One region of the Pseudohongiella spirulinae genome, then DNA from elsewhere that is predicted to be linked to it. Evidence: predicted binding sites of a transcription regulator. Region 1 holds the regulator's gene; the other holds the start of a gene.
The links. Region 1 encodes LexA, which represses DNA repair genes until DNA is damaged. Its sites were predicted from a motif close to CTGTNTNNNNANACAG; they were not measured.
Positions count from the first base shown of each region.

Region 2: the regulator LexA is predicted to act here: its motif matches at 1,947-1,962, upstream of imuA (translesion DNA synthesis-associated protein ImuA).

Region 1 covers NZ_CP013189.1:2,006,349-2,009,757, reverse strand. Annotated here, with positions in the region: gene topA (type I DNA topoisomerase) at 1-784, shown strand, start outside; gene PS2015_RS09145 (hypothetical protein) at 1,057-1,302, shown strand; gene lexA (transcriptional repressor LexA) at 1,283-1,903, opposite strand; gene nagZ (beta-N-acetylhexosaminidase) at 2,082-3,098, shown strand; gene PS2015_RS09130 (hypoxanthine-guanine phosphoribosyltransferase) at 3,143-3,409, shown strand, end outside.
Region 2 covers NZ_CP013189.1:130,726-134,134, forward strand. Annotated here, with positions in the region: gene PS2015_RS00580 (Y-family DNA polymerase) at 1-1,126, opposite strand, end outside; gene imuA (translesion DNA synthesis-associated protein ImuA) at 1,120-1,926, opposite strand; gene PS2015_RS00590 (5-formyltetrahydrofolate cyclo-ligase) at 2,292-2,873, opposite strand; RNA gene ssrS (6S RNA) at 2,906-3,083, opposite strand; gene PS2015_RS00595 (cell division protein ZapA) at 3,159-3,409, opposite strand, start outside.

The sequences.
Region 1 (3,409 bases):
GATTCGCACGGCTTCAACCGGCGTTTTCCTGGGCTGCTCCGGCTACGCCCTGCCGCCAAAAGAGCGCTGCAAAACCACGATTAATCTGACGCCCGGCGAAGAAGCAATCAATACAGACAATGAAGAAGAAGCCGAAGCGCTGGAAAATCGACGTCTGCGCGAAAGACACCGCTGTAAACTGTGCAATACCGCCATGGACAGTTACCTGATTGATACCAGCCGCAAACTGCATGTCTGTGGCAACAATCCGGACTGTTCGGGATACGAGGTCGAGAAGGGCAGCTTCAAGATCAAAGGTTACGATGGTCCCGTTATTGAGTGCGACAAGTGCGGCTCAGATATGCAATTAAAGACCGGCCGGTTCGGTAAGTACTTTGGCTGCACCAATAGTGACTGCAAAAATACCCGCAAGTTGCTGCGCAACGGTCAGGCCGCGCCGCCCAAGATGGATCCGGTACCCATGCCGGAACTTGCCTGCGAAAAAGTGGATGACCATTATGTGTTGCGTGATGGCGCAGCGGGCCTGTTCCTGGCAGCCAGCAAATTCCCCAAAAATCGCGAGACACGTGCGCCCCTGCTCAGCGAGCTGGTGCCGCACAAGTCGGAAATCGATCCCAAGTATCACTACCTGTTTGATGCGCCGCTGGCGGACGATGATGGTAACCCGTCTATCATCCGGTTTAGTCGGAAGGCACAGGAGAGTTATCTGCTGACTGAGGTGGATAAGAAGCCGACAGGCTGGAAGGCGTTTTACCGCGACGGCCGCTGGGTGGTGGAGAGCTGATCTGAGCTATTTCAGTGGCTTCGTTCTGGTTCGGCCCGCGCACCCACCCCCGTGCCTTGTGCCATGCTGCGACTCTGCAGTGTCTGCATACGAAATAACTGTTCAGATTCTAGCGGTTCGCACAACTTGCTGCCTTCGACTATGCTGTTGCGCAAATCGATGGGCCGGGTGCATCTATCCAAAGCAACGTAATGGATGGCGCCTCTCAGAGTAGGGTTTGTGATGGCGCGTCAGTAGAGGAATAGCACAAGGGCCGGGAGTGACAGTGATGGGTGCTGACCTTTCAGGTCGCGTCTTCTTCTGATCTGGAGCACCCGAGAAAGCGCGAGGACTGTCTGAGTTCCGAGCCGCGCAGCGGCGAGGGCGAGTTCCGCAGCGCCGGGTGCGCAAGAGCAGAAGGCGGCCGGTCAGCACCCATCACTGTCATTTCCGGTCCGTTCTTTGCCGAAGCTACTGTAACTCCCAATCCGCTCTCTATCGAAGCTACTGCCAAGCGCGTCAACCGTGCCGACGGATGACCCCAACGGAGATGCCCTCGATGGCAAAGGCGTCGCGGCGCAGATCCACCTCTATTGGCTGGTAGTCGTCGTTCTCCGGCAGCAGGCGGATGCGGTAGCGGTCCGGCGTTTCCTCCAGGCGCTTTACGGTCACCTCATCGTCCAGCCGCGCAACAATGATCTCGCCATGACGCGCGCGATTGGTTTTGTGTACCGCCAGCAGGTCACCCTCGAATATACCCACATTGATCATACTGGTGCCCTTGACGGTCAGCAGGTAGTCGGCGCTGGGGTTGAACATGGCGGCAGGCACGCTGACATATTCATCGATGCATTCCTGTGCCAGGATGGGGCTGCCTGCGGCTACCTGACCGATAACCGGCAGGCCCTGCTGCTTATCCTGATCGTCCTGATCTGGCAGGCGGATGCCGCGCGAGGCGCCGGGCACAATTTCTATGGCTTTTTTGCGGGCCAGGGCTTTCAGGTGCTCCTCGGCTGCATTAGGGGAGCGGAATCCCATTTGCTGGGCAATCTCCGAGCGCGTGGGCGGATAGCCGGTTTCCTGCTGGTATTCACGGATAAATGCCAGTATCTGCGCCTGTCGAGGGGTCAGTGCCTGCATGGTCATGATTCCTGTTGATCCATTCAGCCTGTGATTATATACAGTTATGGATTCAGGGCAAGCCCCGCATGACGATGCGCTGTATTCGGGGCAAGTGGATGATAGCCAGTGACATTGGTATGTTGGCCCCGATGGGTGATAATGTCGCGTTTTGATCAGGCACAAAATGGAGTGCGCAATGTCCGATTTCCCCGGCGTGCTGATGCTGGATTTGATGGGTACCACGCTGAGCCGTGAGGAGCACGATTTGCTCCAGCACCCTCAGGTGGGTGGTGTCATATTGTTTGCGCGCAACATAGAGACACCCGCGCAAGTCTGTGCACTCAACGCTGCCATCCGGCAAAGCCGTCCCGAAATTCTGATTGCCGTTGATCAGGAAGGCGGGCGGGTGCAGCGACTGCGACAGGGATTTACCCGATTGCCCCCGCAGTTGCGTCTGCAGAGTCTGTTTGAAAGTGACGCAGAGCAGGCATTGCGTCTGAGCCGGGATTTAGGCTGGCTGATGGCAAGTGAGGTGCTAGCGGCCGGGTTTGATTTCAGCTTTGCGCCGGTGCTGGATTTGCACACCGGACGTAGTACCGTGATTGGCGATCGTGCCTTTGCATCAGATATCGATACGCTGGTTGCACTGGCGTCAGCCTATATGGAAGGCATGCACGAGGCCGGCATGGCAACGACCGGCAAGCACTTTCCCGGACATGGCAGTGTGGAGGCCGATTCGCATCTGGATCTGCCGGTTGATGAACGGCCACTGGATGAGATTCTGCGGCAGGATCTGCAGCCCTTTGCCCGTTGCCTGCCACTGCTGGATGCGGTGATGCCCGCTCATGTGCTGTATCCGGCTGCTGATGCCAGTTGTGCCGGTTTCTCATCGTACTGGCTGCAGCAGGTTCTGCGCGAGCAGCTGGGTTTCAAGGGCGTGATTTTCAGTGATGATCTGGTCATGGCCGCGGCCGCCTCGGCAGGCGATATGCCGCAGCGTGTCGCCCGGGCGCTGACCGCGGGTTGCGATATGCTGCTGGTCTGCAATGATCGGGCCGCCGCCCTGCAGGCATTGCAGGCGCTGGACAAGGGGCAGGTGTCACCGTCAGAAAAGCTGTTGTCGATGCGTGGTCGTTATCAGGGCAAGGATCTGGTGTCATTGCAAACTGATGACCGGGTAATGGATATCCGCCAGCGAATCGGACAGTTGTGAATTTAAATTTGAATTCAGGGAGTAATAGTTTGGACAAGCAGACCATGCTGGATGTACTGAAGCAGGCCGAATGCCTGTATTCGCCGAAACAGATTGATGCTGCTATCGATGCAATGGCAGAGAAAATAAGTTCCGTGATGGCGGACAAACTGCCGCTGCTGCTGTGTGTCATGAATGGTGGCATCATCTTGACAGGACACCTGGCGCCTAAGTTGTCGTTCCCCCTGCACATCGACTACATTCACGCCACACGTTATCGCGAACAGTTGACCGGAAGTGATCTGCACTGGCGCGTTTCGCCGGCCACATCG
Region 2 (3,409 bases), 1.5 Mb from region 1:
GCAGGATTTGCGGTGGCTGTACCAGCAGTAAAGGTTGCCGGCTGACTGAAGAGTTCTGTCCGGGATATCCAGTGCTCGTAGGTTCATCAGATTTATAAGGGTGTGGTTTTAATTCGGTGACGTACTCTGGGGCATGTTCCTCGCTGATTCCCAGTTGTAATACCTGGTCAGCACCAAGGCGGGCACTTAAAAGATCAGCCAGTGATTGCTGTGCACTGCTTGCATGAAATGGGCTGAGGGTGCGCGAACGCAGCATGATGGTGCTGGCCACCGCAGGCAAGCGCTGGCGCTCCAGTGCCTGCTGTACAAGCAGCATGAACAAGGCACCATCCCGGCTGGCATGCCGGGTCTGTATAGTCAGTATGGCAGGCTCGGGCTTTTCACCGCTCAGGTGCAGTTCCAGATGGTCGCATAGCAGGTGATATTGTTTGAGAAAACCGACAAAGGCCTCCATCAGCGGCTGGATAGCAGACAAGATCTGTTGGTGGCTATGCAGGCCGTATTCACTCTCCATCGATTGCTCAAAACAGGGTGCTGGCTGCCAGCGTGCGGGTGTCCATGGACGTATTGCCAGCAGGGACTGCAGGTAGTCAGTCAGTTGACGGCCAAATCGCAGGCGAATTTCACGAATGGGGATGCGCCACACATCACGCAGTACGATCAGACCGCAACGTTGTAATGCCAGGCTTTGGCGTTCAGGCAGCGGCAGGCAGGCAACCGGTATGTCACCCAGTGCTGCGCGCAGTTGCGGCGTTTCACGCACACAAGAGCTGAGCTCCAGTCTTGCCATCAACAGGCTGGCTGCCGGGCTGGGGCTCAGTGCGGCGCAATAAGAATGGGTATCCAGTTGCTGATTGAGCTGTCGACTTAGCGCCCGGATACTGCCGAAATAACGCAGGCTGCTGCGTACCTCGACCAGTACATCGTCCGGCTCAACCAGGCTGACATAGTCGCTGATGTGCAGTCCCGCGTGCGCAATCGCCTCAAGACTCTGCTTGTCACTCCGGCGGTGGATGGCCAGCCATAATGCACTGCTGGATTGTGAGTTATATGATGGCTGCTGCTTGTGTCGGGTGCCTTGAGTGCGCTGATGCCAGGGTTTTTGGGACCAGCGCGCTTTCAGCATGGCAATTTGAGTGTGATTTTTCCCTGCCGGTAACTACCTCGGGCTTTTTTAAGCATCACATCAATACAGCGCTCCCGGTTCGTCTGCACGTCATTTATTCTGCTGACCGGACTGCTGAGCTGTAATTGCAAGGTGGCCGGCGAATTGGCGGCAGGGCGTTGATGAAACAAAATGCCAAGCGTGCCACCTTCATTGGCGGCCAGTTGCAGTCGGCGAATAACCCGTGCGCTGAGCCAGTTCTGCCAGGCCAGTACCAGGCCGCATTCCAGTGATTGCAGCGCTTTTTCGATGCTCCACAAGGCCTGGTTGCAGCTGGTTTGCGAGGGTATGACAAAGCTGTTGCGGGTATTGATACCGGCCTCATGCAGGGCTTTGCCATGCAGGGGATATGGCGGTGCAATCCAGAGAATGGATTGCTGACTGTGACTGCGTTCGCGCAGCAGTGGTAGTAGCAGCTGAAGCTCGCCAATGCCTTTATGCGGGCATATCAGTTCAACCAGCCCGCGTTCGGGCCAGCCGCCATGAGGCAGCAGTGCATCCAGGGCCGGGTAACCGCTGGATTGTGCGGCAGTGCTGTTCTGCCCGGCTATTGTGCTGTCAGGCAGATCGGCAAACAGGTCACCGTGTCTGGTATAAGCGGAACAGGCAGCACTTGATTGTGGACGCGCTGCCACCTGCTCTGCCTTTTGTCCGGAGGCGCGCCATAAACCGGGCGTTTTCTCCAGTAATTGATTGATCACATCATCGCGTTGTTGAAACAGTTGGCTGCGCAAATTGTTTTGCTGATCTGGGTTTGTCATGATGCTATCCGGTACATTTGCTGTATGTATGAACAGTAGATGCTGTGAATATATACAGTAATATCTCTTCAGACAAGCAGTGTTTTGAAAATAAAAGGAAAAATATCAAAAAAAGCCAGTATGAATGATTGTCATGATTAAAATATTGTATTAGCCTTCAGCAAGTTAGCCGATAATATTGTGCGGTCTTGTCAAATAAGCGACTTAATTAACTGGAAAACAGAATAATTAAAGAGACAGATTTCCAATGAAACGTAAACCTGACATGCTGGTAGTGGTTGTTGTTCTGTTCGCACTGAGTGTGCTGGTCAGTGGAGTGGCACAAAGCGGTCTGCTGTAAAAGCAGTCTGTTGAAAAGGACAGTTTTAAATTCTGCCAATAATCTCTGACGGGGTGCAGATCGCATCCATTTTCACATCCCAGGCGGCAGCCTGTAATCCGCCCGCAACCTCCTGGCAATTGTGCGCCAGTCCAACAAGCACGGGGCTGCGGCTGTTGCCAATGCGAAAGGCAAAAGCCCGGTCGTAAAATCCCTTGCCCATCCCCAAACGATTCCCGCTTCGGTCGAAGCCGGTCAACGGTACGAATGCCAGTTGCAGACGCCGGGGCAAAATTCTGCGCGCTTTAGATGGAACAGGCTCGGCGATGCCCCAGCGGTTATAATGCAGGCGGTCAGTCAGTTGGTAGCGCACAAACAGCATACGATCCGGGTGAAATGGGTGCAGTACCGGTAAATAACAGTACTTACCCTGTTGCAGCGCCAGCCTTAAAAGCTCACGCGGATCCAGCTCACCGTCTACTGGCAGATAAAAGGCAATACGCCTTGAGCGCTGCCAGCGCAATGAGCGCGACAGGCGTCGAACCAATAGACGTGCGGCATGTTGCTGTTGGAGATAATCAAGCTGTCGGCGCTGTTGCCGTAACTGCTGACGAAGACTGACGGGCACAGTTGTTACGAGTCCGTTGCCAGAGGGAATGGAAGCCACCCAAGGTACCGCTGCCGAAATAGTCCTGAACCCACAGGTCCAGGTGGTGGCGCCAGCGATGCTTTCAGGCTTTCCGTCGAGCGGACATGCACAACCACATCTTGCCAGCGCCTCCGGGGTATTGAATATCGGCTCAAGAACATTTTCAGCTGGCCAATACCCCAGGTGACTATGGATTCAGTATATAGCAGATAAATTGGGCTATCGAGGGGAATCGGCAAAAAAATTGTTACAGCGCAAAGCGTCTTACAAATCCATTTGCCGGGCCTTGTGTAAGGCGTGTTCTATTTTATCTTCCAGGTATTTGATTTTCTGCGCATTGCTATGACGCGACTCGTTGATCTGGCGATTTTTCTGAATCAATTCGTGCGTAATGTTCAGCGCGGCCATCACCGAGATTTTTTCAAGGCCATGGATGGTACCGCGCGCTTTAATCTTGCGCATATTCTCATCAAGATAGCGGGCAGACTTAAGTAGCGCATCCTGTTCGGATGGCG